2 regions of the Mesorhizobium sp. WSM4840 genome follow, and region 2 is predicted to be linked to the other one. Evidence: riboswitches for the same ligand, from Rfam matches in the RefSeq annotation. Region 2 holds a riboswitch; the other holds the start of a gene.

Region 1 (7,047 bases), on a different contig from region 2:
CGTGCCGGCGACGATCATGATGTCCGACTGGCGCGGAGACGCGCGCGGTGCGACTCCGAAACGCTCACTGTCATAGCGCGGCATCGAGGTGTGGATCATCTCGACCGCGCAGCAGGCAAGACCAAAGGTCATAAACATCAGCGAGCCGCTGCGGGCCCAGGTGATCAGCGCCTCGGTCGAGGTTACGAGAAAGCCCTTGTCGGCAAGCTCGTCGTTGATCTCGAGGAAGAAGGGATCATTCGCCCCCACCGGCTTTCCGGTGCTGGGGTCGAGAATGCCTTTTGGCTTCGGCGCGACGAGCGTGCCGGAATTGTCGCTCAATCCCATTCCAGCGCTCCTTTCTTCCATTCATAGGCAAAGCCGATGGTCAGCACCGCCAAAAACACCATCATCGACCAGAAACCGAGCATGCCGATCTGGCTGAAAGACACGGCCCACGGAAACAGGAAGGCCACTTCCAGATCGAAGATGATGAACAGGATCGACACCAGGTAGAAGCGGATATCGAACTTCATGCGGGCGTCATCGAACGAGTTGAAGCCGCACTCATAAGCGGAAAGCTTTTCCGGATCTGGGTTGCGGTAGGCCACCAGGAAGGGTGCGGCAAGCAGCGCCAGGCCGACGACCAGCGCCACGCCGATAAACAGGACGATGGGCAGGTACGAACTCAACAATGCGTTCATGCTGCAGCTTTCCGTTGGCGGCCAATCCACTCTGATTACAGCACCGGACCCACTTGCGGAAGCGTGACAGTTTAACCACTGAACCGTTTTAGGGGGCTCTATGCTGCAACGCGGCGAGGGTTAGCGCAGGGCTTTCGGCGAAGCAAGTCAAACCTTGTTCAAAACACGGTGCTGGGCAGCATATCCGGATAAACTGGTCTGATCCACTCCTGTTTGAGTTCCTTCACTTTTTACTCCAGTTTTCTCTCCTGACATAGATGCCGACAAAACCCTGCTAGCATGACGCGGAATCATTCGCCCCCAACCTTGGTCGAACGCCGACAGAGTGCCGTCTGCATGAAGGAAAAAATCTCGCTCGCCATGGCCCGGCGCATCGCGCTTGCCGCACAGGGGTTTGCCGATCCTCGCCCTAACAGCACGCCCGATCGCCGCCATCTGGCCCGTGTGCTTGGCCGGACCGGCCTGCTGCAGATCGATTCCGTCAGCGCGGTGGTGCGCGCCCATTATATGCCGCTCTATTCGCGGCTTGGCCCCTACCCGCTTGCGCTGCTCGATAACGCCGCCGTGACGCGCAAGCGCACGGTCTTCGAATATTGGGCGCACGAAGCCTCCTTTCTGCCGGTCGAAACCTATCCGCTGATGCGCTGGCGCATGGAGCGGGCCGAACGTGGCGAGGAAATGTATAACGGACTGGCCAAGTGGGGCCGCGAACGCGCCGCCTACATTGAAGACATTTATCGCGAGGTCGTCGAACGAGGGCCGGTCGCCGCATCCGCCCTCGAAGGCCAGAAGGGAAACGGCGGCTGGTGGGGTTGGAGCGATGCCAAGCACGCTTTCGAATGGCTGTTCTGGGCCGGCCGTATCACCACGGCGTCGCGTCGTGGCTTCGAGCGGCTTTACGATCTGCCGGAGCGCGTGCTGCCGCCGGCAGTACTTGCTTTGCCGGTGCCCTCCCCGGAAGATGCGCACCGCGAATTGCTGCGCATTTCCGCCCGCGCCCACGGCGTCGCGACAGCGGGCGACCTGCGCGACTATTTCCGTCTCTCTCCCGCCGACATCAAGGGCCGCATTGAGGAACTGGTCGACGCAGGTGATCTTTTGCCGGTTCGCGTCGAAGGCTGGGACAAAACAGCCTATCTTCACAGGGATGCCCGTTTTCCGCGCAAGATCGAGGCGCGCGCCTTGCTTGCGCCGTTCGATCCCGTCGTCTTCGAACGAGCGCGCACGGAAAGACTGTTCAACTTCCGCTATCGCATCGAGATCTACACCCCGGCCGAAAAGCGCCAATACGGCTATTACGTGCTGCCGTTCCTGCTCGGCGAAAGGATCGTGGCGCGCGTCGACCTCAAGGCCGACCGCCCCGCCGGCGTGCTGCGCGTCCATGCCGCCTATGCCGAGCCCGGCGCCCCGCCGCAAACCGCCGCCGAACTCTTCGAGGAGTTGAAGCTGATGCAGGGTTGGCTCGGCCTGGACCGCATCGAGGTGACGCCGGCCGGTGATCTGGGTTCGGCTCTCGCCGACATTGCCGCGTCGTAGACGTGCGTTGACACGACTGCCTGCACAAGCCTAAATCCGGTTCAGACGGTCTCCTCTCGGCAAAGGGAGGAGCCAAGAGGGAATGCGGTGCGAAATCCCCGATTTCAAATCCGCGGCTGTCCCCGCAACTGTAAGCGACGAGCCAAGGCCGAAAACCACTGGGACGGTCCCGGGAAGGCGGCACCAAGGCGATGACCCGCGAGCCAGGAGACCTGCCGTCTAGGACATAAGAATCCGATCGCCTGGCGGGTTTTCCGGGCAAGGAGCCTGATTTGGAACGCGACAGCAGTTTTTCGGCTGAGACAGCGGGCGTATTGTCCGGCGATGATGATGCTCTGGCCGACGTCACCGTGATCGTCTGCGCCTCCTGCCGGGACGAAACCGGCTCCGATGGCCATCCCCGCGCCGGCGAATTGTTGGCCGAAGACACGCGCCGCGCTGTATCAGGCGAAAATATCAGTATCCGCACCGTCGAATGCCTCGGCAACTGCAAGCGCCGGCTGAGCGCCGCGATCCTGCGCGACGGCTGCTGGAGCTATGTCTTTGGCGACCTGACCGTGACCAGCGGCGCCGATCTGGTCGCCGGTGCAAAGCTCTTCGCCACCTCGACGGACGGCCTCATTCCATGGCGCGGCCGGCCCGATTGCCTGAAACGCGGCCTCGTCGCCCGCATTCCTCCCCTCGACCTTGTTAAGGATCAGATATGACCACTTCCGTCTCCCGCGTGCCCTGCACCGTCGTCACCGGCTTCCTCGGCGCCGGCAAGACGACGCTGATCCGCCATCTGCTCGAAAACGCCGGCGGCAAGCGGCTGGCCATCATCGTCAACGAGTTCGGCGATATCGGCATCGACGGCGAGATTCTGAAGGGATGCGGCATCGACACCTGCCCTGAGGAAAACATCGTCGAACTGGCCAATGGCTGCATCTGCTGCACCGTCGCCGACGACTTCGTCCCGGCGCTCGACCAGATCCTGTCGCTATCGCCGAAAGTCGACCATATCCTGATCGAAACCTCCGGGCTGGCTCTGCCCAAGCCGCTGGTCCAGGCCTTCCAGTGGCCGACGGTCAAGAGCCGGGTGACCGTCGATGGCGTCATTGCGGTCGTCGACGGACCGGCGCTGGCGGAAGGCCGCGTCGCCAACGACATGGACGCCCTGCAGGCGCAGCGCGCGCAGGACGAGACGCTCGACCACGATGATCCGGTCGAAGAGGTGTTCGAGGACCAGCTCGCCTGCGCCGACCTGATCATATTGTCGAAGAGCGACCTGATGGACGCCGCCGGCTCGGCCCGTGCCAATGCCATCATCGGCGAGCATGCCGCGCGCGCCGTCAAGATCGTGCCGACCTCGCAGGGTAAGGTCGATCCGTCTGTGCTGCTCGGCCTCGGCCTTGCCGTCGAGGACGACATCGAGAACCGCAAGACCCATCACGACGACGAGCTCGACCATGAGCATGACGATTTCGACTCGTTCGTCATCGACATTCCATCGATCGCCAATCCCGACGAGCTGGCGTTGCGCGTCGCCACCGCGGCCGAGGAAGAAAACGTGCTGCGCGTCAAGGGTTTCGTCGAGGTCGGCGGCAAGCCGATGCGGCTCCTGCTGCAGGCCGTCGGCCCACGCGTCAATCACTATTACGACCGCGCCTGGACCGCCGAGGACGAGCGCCGTTCGCGCCTCGTCGTCATCGGCCTGAAAGGGCTGAACCGCCCGGCCATCGAGCGTATTCTCGCCGGCTGACCTCAGGCACGAGCCGCGATGCACATCCTCACCACAACATCCGCCTCGCTCGACGATCTCGCCGAGCCTGTTGATCTCAGGCAGACGCCTGCGGATGTCGTGGCGCTGTCCTTCACCGACAGCGATCTGGCCGGGCTGGCAGCAGCGTGGAAGGCGGACGCGGATCGCCTGCCATCGATGCGGCTGGCGGCCTTGCGCGACCTGCGCCATCCGATGTCCGTCGATCTCTGGATCGACAGCGTCGCCCGGCACGCCAGGGTTATTTTGGTTCGCGTCCTCGGCGGTTACGACTGGTGGCGCTACGGCTGCGACCAGCTCGCCTCGATCGCCCGCGCACGCGGCATAAAACTGGCGCTGCTGCCCGGCGAATGCCGCGACGAGGATCTCCGGCTAATCGAATGCTCGACGCTGCCGCGCGAAGAACTCGACGGCCTGCTGGGCTATTTTCGCGAAGGCGGCCCGGCCAACATGACGGCGCTGGTGCATCGGCTGGCAGGTCTCGCCGGATCAGGTGTGGCGGTCGCTGAACCTGTCAGCGTGCCAAAAGCCGGCTACTATCAACCGGGACTGGGGATCGTCGAGCGCGACGTCCCCCTCCCCCTCGAGGGGAGGGTCCGGCCGCAGGGGGGGGGGGGGGGCGCCTGTAACCCGCCCAAACGCTTTTACGCGCGCCGGAATAAAAAACCGTCCACCCCGCCCCCAACCCCCCCCCCCGGCCCTTCGGGCCACCCTCCCCTCAAGGGGGAGGGGGACGTCGTGCCAATTCTCTTCTACCGTTCGATGCTGCTCGCCGCCGATGTCGCGCCGATCGACGCATTGTTCGAAGCGCTCGGGCAGCGTGGCATCATCCCTGTCCCCATTTTCGTCTCCAGCCTCAAGGATCCGGTCTCGCTGGCCTTTGTCGAGACTGCGCTTGCTGCGCTAAACCCTGCCGCGATCATCACCGCCACGGCCTTCGCCTCCGGTGCTGAGCCCGGCGTCGAAACCCTGTTCGACCGCGCCGGCGTGCCGGCATTCCAGGTCATTGTGGCGACAACACGCCGCGATATCTGGCAAAACAATCAGCGCGGCCTGGCGCCCGCCGACCTGGCCATGCATGTCGTCCTGCCCGAACTCGACGGCCGCATTCTTGCCGGTGCCATTTCCTTCAAGGGAGAGAGCGAGGTCGATCCGGCGCTGGCCTTCCGCGCTTTCGCCAACCGGCCGGAGCCGGACCGCGTCGCGCAGGTGGCGAACCGTGTCGAAGCTTTCATCCGCCTGCAGCGGACGCCGCGCGCGGAACGCAAGCTGGCCATCCTGATCCCCGACTATCCAAGCGCGCCCGGCCGCACCGGCTACGCCGTCGGCCTCGACGTGCCGTCCAGCGTGCTGGCGATGCTGCACGACTTGAGCGAACAGGGCTACACCGTTGAAGGGATTCCGCAAACGCCGCGGGAGTTGCTGGATGAGTTGGAGCGCAGTGACGAAGGATTGGGGCTGAAGGATTATCTCGACCTTTCGACGCAATTGCCTGCTGAGGCAATAGCTGCCGTGACGGCCGCGTGGGGGAATGCGGCAGATGAGACAGGTTTGTGCGATGCGCCCCCCTCTGTCCTGCCGGACATCTCCCCCTCAAGGGGGGAGATTGCGCTGTCGTCGCTGCTTTCGCCAATTACCGAGGATGTTAAGGAAGAGCCGTCGGCGGAACTGTCGATCTCCCCCCTTGAGGGGGAGATGCCAAGTGGTGGCAAAGAGGGCAGGACAGAGGGGGGTGTTCAAGCGCCTACCGCCGCAAGATTCCCCTTCCGCGCCGCCACCTTCGGCAATGTCACCGTGGCGCTGGCGCCTGACCGCGGGCGCTCGGCCGACCGTCGCGCTGACTATCACGACCCGACGCTGCCGCCTCGACATGCGCTGATCGCCTTCGGCCTTTGGCTGCGCAAGACGGTCAGCGTCCATGCCCTCATCCATGTCGGCGCCCATGGCACGCTGGAATGGCTGCCCGGCAAGACCGTGGCACTCGGCGAAAACTGCTTCCCCGAGATCGTCACCGGTCCCCTGCCCGTCGTCTATCCCTTCATCGTCTCCAACCCGGGAGAGGCCGCACAAGCCAAGCGGCGCATTGCCGCCGTCACCCTCGGCCATCTGCCGCCGCCGCTGACCGGCGCCGGACTGGACGAAAACCAGCACCAGCTTGAACGGCTGGTCGACGAATATGCCCAGGCTGACGGGCTCGACCGCCGCCGTCGCGATCGCCTGGCGAGGCTGATCGTCGAAACCGCGCAAAAGACCGGTCTCGCTTCCGAGGCCGGCGTCGCCGGAACCGACGCGCCCGACGAAGCGCTGCGCCGCATCGACGCCTGGCTCTGCGACCTCAAGGATTTCGCCATCAAGGACGGCCTTCACATCTTTGGCCGCTCAGCCCAGGGCGAGACCGATCCGCTGCGCCGGCAAAGTGCGGCGGCCGAGAAGTCTGCGCTGCTCGCCGCCCTCGACGGCCGCCATGTCGCTGCAGGTCCTGCCGGCGCGCCAGCGCGTGGCCGTCGCGATGTCCTGCCGACCGGCCGCAACCTGTTCACATCAGATCCACGCACCATGCCGACGCCGACATCCTTCGATCTCGGCAGGGCTGCCTCCGACGAGGTCTTGCGCAGCTACATGCAATCGCATGGCGACTGGCCGCGCTCGCTGGTCATCGACCTGTGGGGCTCGGCCTCGCTGCGCACCGGCGGCGAAGAGATCGCGCAAGGGCTGGCGCTGATGGGCTGCCGGCCGCAATGGGATTCTGCCACCGGCCGCGTCACCGGCATCGAGGTGCTGCCGCCGGCCACCCTTGGCCGCCCGCGCGTCGATGTCACCTGGCGCATTTCAGGCCTGTTCCGCGATATGTTCCCGACCCAGATCGCCCTGATCGATGCGGCCGCCAACGCCGTCGCCGCCCGCGACGAGGACGCGACGGAAAACCCGCTCGCGGCCAAGGCCCGCGCTGACGGTAAGATCAGCCCGCGCATTTTCGGCACCTCGCCCGGCACCTACGGCGCCGGCGTCGAGGATTTATTGTCGAGCGGCGACTGGGCCGCGCGCGAAGAGATCGGTCGCGCCTATCTC
Region 2 (7,047 bases):
GTGCCGCGTATTTCGACAGCATGGACGAGGCGGTCACCTACGCCCACATGTTTCACGATCTCGACGGCGCCGTCTCCAAGCTGCCGGCGTCGGGCTGGAAAGCAGCCGATTACAAGATTCCGCCGGCCCCGCTGACGCGGACACTCGACGAGGGCGATCTGGTCGATCTCGGCGACCGGCAATTCCGCGTGCTGCATCTGCCTGGCCATTCGTCCGATTCGATCGCACTGTTCGATGAGGCCGACGGCCTGCTCTTCGCCGGCGACGCCATCTACGACGCGATGCTGATCGACGACCTGCCGGACTCCGACAGGGCGCTTACCGCCGCACCATGCAGCGGCTGCTCGACCTGCCGATCCGCATCGGCCATGGCGGCCATGGCCCAAGCTTCGACGCCAAACGGATGCGCGAAATCGCCAGCGGCTATCTCAGGCGGACAGACGGGATCGGCGCATAGGAGGCTTCGATGACCGGCAGGATAGAGGCGGGAAGATATGCGAGCTCGTGATCCCTGTCAGCAATTTTGTTCTTGCTTTGTGCTGGCAGCTATGTTATCAATTTCCGCATGGTGCTTGATCGCGCCAACCCGCAAGGTGGGTTTTTTTTCAGGTCGTGCGCTACCTCCCTTCATCAGGGTTCGACTCCAGCCACGCATCAGGCGAGCGGGCGACACGGACCCGTTAGATTAAATCTTCGTAATATCATCTAGAAACCGCGATCTCCGCCCTGGATGCGGGGCTGTCGATCCGGTCGGCTGCCTGCCAGGCGAGGCAATGGAGACGAAGTGCAGACGGCATCGGTGGGCGACTCAGACACACCGTCCGCACAGCAGGGCCTTCGTGCTCCTGCGATCGGCCTCGGCCCGACGGACGTCACTCCTAATGTCCGACAAGCGATGAATCTGACGCACAACCAGCGCGGCGCGCTGGTCGAGAGCGTCAATCCTGACAAGACGGCCTCGGCTTCCGGTATGCAGCCCGGCGACATCATCGTCGCCGTCAATCAGGCGCCGCAGGCGGACCAGGCGATTGCGCTGGTCGGGAAATTCGGAAAGAAGTCCGTGCTCCTGCTCGTCGAACGCGGCGACGCGCAGATGTTCGTCGCCGTGCCCTTCGCCAGTGGCTGAAGCGGCGCATTGCCGCGAGGTTGCAGCCAAAATTATGGTTGCCCACCAGAGCATCTTCGAGAAGACTGGGGAAGGCTGGCAGACGGCCTGATTTAAACGGATTTCCCGATGGTCACCCGCGGCTTCTTTTCAGGACGAAAGCCCCCGACGGATACGGATGCGCGTATCCCGCCGGGGCAGTATCTCGAGCAAGGGTTTCCGGTGCTGTCGGCCGGGCCGACGCCGCGCGTGAGCACCGAGGACTGGTCGTTCACGCTCAAGCACGGACCGCGGCCGATCAAGAAGTGGAACTGGACAGAGTTCAACGCGCTGCCTTTGACCAAGATGACCCGCGACATCCATTGCGTGACCGCATGGACCAAGTTCGACACGGCGTGGCAGGGTGTGCTGGTCGACGATATTCTGGCGGATGCCGGCATCGAGCCACCAACGGCCTTCACGCTGGCGCTGTCCTTCGACGGCTACACCACCAACGTGCCGACGAAGGATCTCACCGCCGGCAAGGCGATGGTGGCACTGATTTACGAAGGCAAGCCGATCACGCCGGACCACGGCGGCCCGGCGCGGCTGCTGGTTCCGCATCTCTATTTCTGGAAGTCGGCCAAATGGCTGAATGGGCTGCAGTTTACCGAGCGCGACGAGCCCGGATTCTGGGAGTTGCGCGGTTATCACATCTATGGCGACCCGTGGCGCGAGCAGCGCTATACGGGCGATCCATGAGCGACGCGCCGGCGGCGCAGTCGCCTTGGCAGACGGTCACCATCAGCCGCATCGAAAAGCGCACGCCGCGCGTCACCAGCTTTTTCCTCGAGCCGTCGCGGCCGTTCGCCTATCGTGCCGGGCAGCATGTCGACGTCAGGCTGACGGCGCCGGACGGCTATCAGGCGCGCCGTTCCTACTCCATCGCCTCGGCGCCTGACGCCGGCGAGACGATCGAACTGGCGATCGAAAGGCTCGACGATGGCGAGATCTCGCCCTTCTTCCACGATATCGCGGCGGTCGGCGATGAGGTCGAGCTGCGCGGACCGCTCGGCGGCCACTTCGTCTGGTCCGACAGCGACGGCGGCCCGCTTCTGCTGGTCGGCGGTGGGTCCGGCGTGGTGCCGCTGATGGCGATGATCCGCCATCGTGCCGCGCGCAAATCGACGGTGCCCGCGGCGTTGGTGTTTTCCGCACGGATCTGGGACGAGGTGATCTTTCGCGACGAACTGATCGACTTCCATGATCGCCGGGACGGCTTCGATCTGGTGTTGGCGTTGACCCGCGAGCCGGCCCGGCGCCCGGCGGACTATTCGCGGCGGATCGACGTTGTGATGATAGAGCAATCGATGGTGCGGCTGCCCGCGCCGCCAAGGTTCGCCTTTGTCTGCGGCTCGAATGCCTTCGTGTCGGCCGCCGCCCAGGCGCTGATCGATGCCGGCGTTCCGGCAAGCCTCATCCGCACCGAACGCTACGGGGTTTAAGCGCCTCGCCGGTCAGGCCTCGATCTCGAGCGCCGTCAGTGGTTTCGAACAGCAGGCAAGGATGAAGCCATCATCGATCTCGTGATCGAGGATGCCGCCATTGTGGCTAATCTCGACTGTGCCCGAGACCTTTTTCACCTTGCAGGTTCCACACAGGCCGAACTCGCAGGCCGCCGGGATGCGCACGCCCGAAGCGCGCGCCGTCTGCAGCACGGTCTGGCCGGCAACGCATTCGGCGTCGATATCCGAAAGTGAAAAGCGGATCGGCGTTGCAGCCTCAGTAGGTATCTCGACCCCGCCCTCTGCCGGCCCACCCTCTGCCGGCGAACCGAACGGGGCCGGTATTTCCTCCACCCCTGGGGCCGCAAAGCTTTCCTGATGATAGTTGGCCATGTCGAAGCCGGCCGCCTCCAGCATCTGCCGCACGGCGCGCATGAACGGGTCGGGGCCGCAGCAGAAAATTTCGCGCTCGCGAAAATCGGGCGCCAGCAGCGGCAGCCGTATCGCGTCGATCCGGCCCATATGGCCGAACCAGCCCTCGCGGCTGGACCGCTCCTCGATCATGAAGCCGAGCGTCAGGCCCGGCATGCGGCTGCCGAGCAATTCGAGCTCCTTGCGGAAGATGATCTCCTCGGGCTTTCGCGCGCAGTTGACGAAGCCGACATCTGTCCAGGGCGCGCAATCGTTCAGCCAGCGCAGCATCGACATCATCGGAGTCACGCCGGAGCCGGCCGAAATGAACAGATATCTGGCCGCGGGATGGCTGTGCAGCGAAAAGTTGCCCGACGGCCCATAGGCCTTCACGTGAACACCGGGCTTCAGATTGTCGAACATCCAGCGTGTGCCGAGGCTGCCGGGCTGTGCTTTCACCGTCACCGCGATCGAGAACGGCCGCGACGGCGAGGACGACAGCGTATAGGTCCGCATCAACGGGCCCTCGGTGGTCGGCAGTTCCAGCGTCACGAACTGCCCCGGTCTGTAGCGGAACCAGGTCTGGTTGTCGGAGCGGAAGGTGAAGGTCTTCACGTCAGGCGCCTCGTCACTGACGCCGATGACTTCCAGCACCTGGAGCCTGTCGTTCCAGGGCGCCATCTCGTCGAGATGGCGGTAGAGGCCGAGGTCCGTCATCGTATTCATCCCCTTGGCCTCGCTCAGGCGACGCTGCGCAACGCCGGCCGCCCGCCCTCGGCAAGGCGCGGCCCGATGAAGGAGGCGTACCATTCGACGAACTGGATGACGCCGCCCTCATGCAGTTCCGAATAGGGGCCGGGCTCATAGGCCGGCGACAGGATGCCGAAGGCGTTTTCCTCAACGATGCGGCGGTCCTGGTCGTTGGTCTCGGTCCAGACATGGGTGAGATCGGCGAGGTCGTAGTCGACGCCTTCGACCGCGTCCTTGTGGACAAGCCATTTGGTGGTGACGGCCGTTTCCGTGGCACTGATCGGCAGCACGCGGAAGGTGACCGCATGATCGCCGAGGATATGGTTCCAGGTCGTCGGATAGTGATAGAGCAGCAGCGAGCCGATACCGTCGGTCGAAACGTCGTCGGAGAGGTTCTTCTTCACCGCACGTCTTCCCGTCATCGTGTAGCTGACGGCATCGCGCAGCAGCGGGGCGCGGGTGGCGCGATACTGCCCGGCCGGATCGATGCGGAACTTGCTCGGCAGGCCCGCCGCCTCGCATTTCGCCCAGTGCGCGAGCATCTCCGGATCGCTGTCGGCGCCCTGCACGCCGGTGACGGTCGGCGCTTCCGGGAATGTCTTGCACAGTTCCGGATGGTTGCCGGCGCAATGGTAGCACTCGCGGTTGTTCTCCCAGACGAGCTTCCAGTTGCCCTTCTCGACGATGGTCGATTCGAAGGCGATTTTTGCCTCGCGCAGCCGGTGCGGCAGGAGGTAAGGCTCGATCATGGCGCGCATCGGCGCGAAATCGGCGGGCTCCTTGGCCAGGCAGATGAAGATGTAGCCACTGATGCTTTCGCAAGCCACCGGCTTCAGGCTGAACTGGCTCTTGTCGAAGCCGTCCGCCATCTGCCTCGCGAACAAGAGCCTGCCGTCCAGCTCGTAGGTCCATTGGTGATAGGGGCAGACGAGCTTCGCCGCCGTACCCTTGTCGGCGTTGCAGACGCGGCTGCCGCGATGCCGGCAGGAATTGTGGAAGGCGTTGATCTTGCCTTGCTGGTCGCGGACCAGCACGACCGGATAGTCGCCGATCTGCGCGGTGATGTAGCTGCCCGGCTTCGGCAACTCGCAATCGTGGCCGATGAACAGCCAGTCGCGATACCAGATCAGCTCCATGTCGAGCTTGAAGAAATCGGGATCGGTGTAGAAGGGCTGCTCGAGCGAGTAGCCTTCCCTGCGGCCGTGCAAGAGCCTCAGCATGTCGTTGCGCGCATCCATGTCCTGTCCTCATAGCCGTCGCATCGGCCCGAAATCGGAATCGATTTCGGAAAGCACGATGCGCAATTCAAAGTCTTGGAGCGTACGTTGTGCGTCCAAATGGACGCATGTCGCTCCAAAGACTGAACTGGTGGTGATGGAGGGAGGATCGGCCGCAAGCCGGCGACAGGGCCGGGCATGCACTATCCACCTCTTGACCGCCCACCGCGATCAGTCGAGTCTAGAAATCTCGGGCTGGTTTCCGGGCTCTGGAGTGTCCTTGCGGACCATCGCGACACCTTCCCAGGCTTGGGCCCAGTGGTCTCCCGTTGCGACTTGAACTCCACCACCGTTGCGGGGGCAGCGCCGGGTTCTGACCGGCTTCCCAATTCTCCGCTTCGTCGTCACCAAGCGGCACCTGAGATGGCGTGATCTAATCATGACGGCCGGCTGACTGTCCGCATGAAAGCGACATCGTATCCATGCGGCGCGACACTGCCGGCGAAACCTGTGGGCCGGGATTTGAGGAAGGTGAAATTTGCGCCTGCTGCGAGCGCTGCCGGTCCTGAAAGCGTGCCGGATTGACCATTGCAGGGCGCCGAAATGGTTAACGATTCGACAACAACTCAGCACCGGCTTTTTAAGCCGCTTCTAAAATCGAACCGAACGGTTCGTTTCTGTTGACAATGCGTGCATGACGCTGTGAACGCAGGTCCGGCAATCCGTCAAATGGTCGATTAGCCTCTTTGTCCTAAACCTTTGAAAACAAAACAGAAAGCAATGACGATAGAAGCCCCTGGTACAATTTCAAGGTGTAGATTCTTGGTCCACACGGAACAACTTCGTGATTGGAATCTGCCGGATGGCCTTCCCACATCGGGGCTGTCCGGACGACGCGAATTCCTCCCAAGACACGCCGCTAGACGGACGGAAAACTAAAGATACTGGAGTTCCAAAAATGAAAAAGATTGCTCTTATTGCCGTCGCCGTTCTGGCCATCACCGGCAGCGCCTTTGCTGGCAGCGACCATTATGGGTCCAACGGCGCCAATCAGCCGACCGCCTCGGTCGACAGTTCGTATACGGCTTCCATTCAGAAGTCGGCTCACGCTGAAAAGCCCGTCGACCAGGGCGCCGACCGCAACCTTTTCGGCAACAATTAACAGCTGATCCCAGACCATGATCCCGAAGTGGAAACCGGTTTTCGTAAAAGATCATGGTCAAACAACAAGACAAAGCGGCCAGTCCGCCGCTCGGGATCTGAAAAATTCAGGAGTACTAGAAATGAAGAAGATCATTCTTGCCACCGCCGCCATCCTGGCTGTCTCCGGCAGCGCTTTTGCCGGCAGCGACAACTTTGGATCGAACGGCGCCAACCAGCCGGCCGCTGCGGTCGACAACGGCTCGTACACGGCTTCGATTCAGAATTCGGCTTCGGCGCAGAATCCGGTTCCGGCTGACGAGAAGCCCGTCAATGGCAGCGACCGTAACCTCTTCGGCAACAACTAATGTCGATCCCAACAGCAGCGGCGGCATTGTCTTTCACAAAGACCGCGGCCGCCGCGCTGATGGGATACGAGAATCCAGGATTACTGAAATGAAGAAGATCGTTCTCACCGCTGCGGCACTTTTGATTGCTGCCGGCAGCGCCTATGCCCGCAACGACAAAGTTGGCGGAACCGACATCAACAAGCAGGCGACCGTCAACGTCGACAACACGCAGACGTCTTCGGTAGGCAATACCGGCTCGCTGGTTTACAAGCTGATCAATTCCTCGGGCGACATACAGAAGTCCGCCCCGCAGGGCAGCGACCGGAACCTGTTCGGCCGCTAACAGCGACCTGAATGCAATGCACAAGAGCGGCGGGCCTTGCCCGCCGCTCTTGTTTTTGCCTTCGCCAAACTGCCTGATCCAGTAGTTAGGCTGCCTTTGCTTCCGCCATGTGGAGTGTGAAGGAATGTCCGTCGGCGTCGAAAATATGCAGGTCGCCGGGATCGGCATTCAACCGCAACGCAGCGCCGCGCTTGACTTCGACATTGCCTGGCAGCTTGGTCACCAGCGGCAGGTCGGCGCGGCCGAT

What was found. A riboswitch is a leader RNA that binds a small molecule or an ion and turns the genes downstream of it on or off. The one in region 2 is predicted to bind cobalamin.
Region 1: it holds a riboswitch for cobalamin, as region 2 does, so the genes downstream of both, AC0L3I_RS08805 (DUF1636 family protein) here and AC0L3I_RS05675 (aromatic ring-hydroxylating oxygenase subunit alpha) in region 2, are expected to answer to the same signal.

Annotation. Positions count from the first base shown of each region.
Region 1 covers NZ_JBVVQD010000004.1:252,905-259,951, reverse strand. The annotation lists gene AC0L3I_RS08820 (NuoB/complex I 20 kDa subunit family protein) at 1-327, opposite strand, end outside; gene AC0L3I_RS08815 (NADH-quinone oxidoreductase subunit A) at 318-683, opposite strand; gene AC0L3I_RS08810 (winged helix-turn-helix domain-containing protein) at 1,020-2,219, shown strand; cobalamin riboswitch at 2,249-2,453, shown strand; gene AC0L3I_RS08805 (DUF1636 family protein) at 2,492-2,926, shown strand; gene cobW (cobalamin biosynthesis protein CobW) at 2,923-3,960, shown strand; gene AC0L3I_RS08795 (cobaltochelatase subunit CobN) at 3,979-7,047, shown strand, end outside.
Region 2 covers NZ_JBVVQD010000002.1:476,804-483,850, reverse strand. The annotation lists partial or broken gene AC0L3I_RS05700 (MBL fold metallo-hydrolase) at 1-457, shown strand, start outside; gene AC0L3I_RS05695 (PDZ domain-containing protein) at 896-1,126, shown strand; gene AC0L3I_RS05690 (molybdopterin-dependent oxidoreductase) at 1,235-1,846, shown strand; gene AC0L3I_RS05685 (FAD-binding oxidoreductase) at 1,843-2,589, shown strand; gene AC0L3I_RS05680 (FAD-binding oxidoreductase) at 2,602-3,717, opposite strand; gene AC0L3I_RS05675 (aromatic ring-hydroxylating oxygenase subunit alpha) at 3,741-4,988, opposite strand; cobalamin riboswitch at 5,204-5,404, opposite strand; gene AC0L3I_RS05670 (DUF680 domain-containing protein) at 5,926-6,129, shown strand; gene AC0L3I_RS05665 (DUF680 domain-containing protein) at 6,251-6,475, shown strand; gene AC0L3I_RS05660 (DUF680 domain-containing protein) at 6,441-6,800, shown strand; gene AC0L3I_RS05655 (ABC transporter ATP-binding protein) at 6,886-7,047, opposite strand, start outside.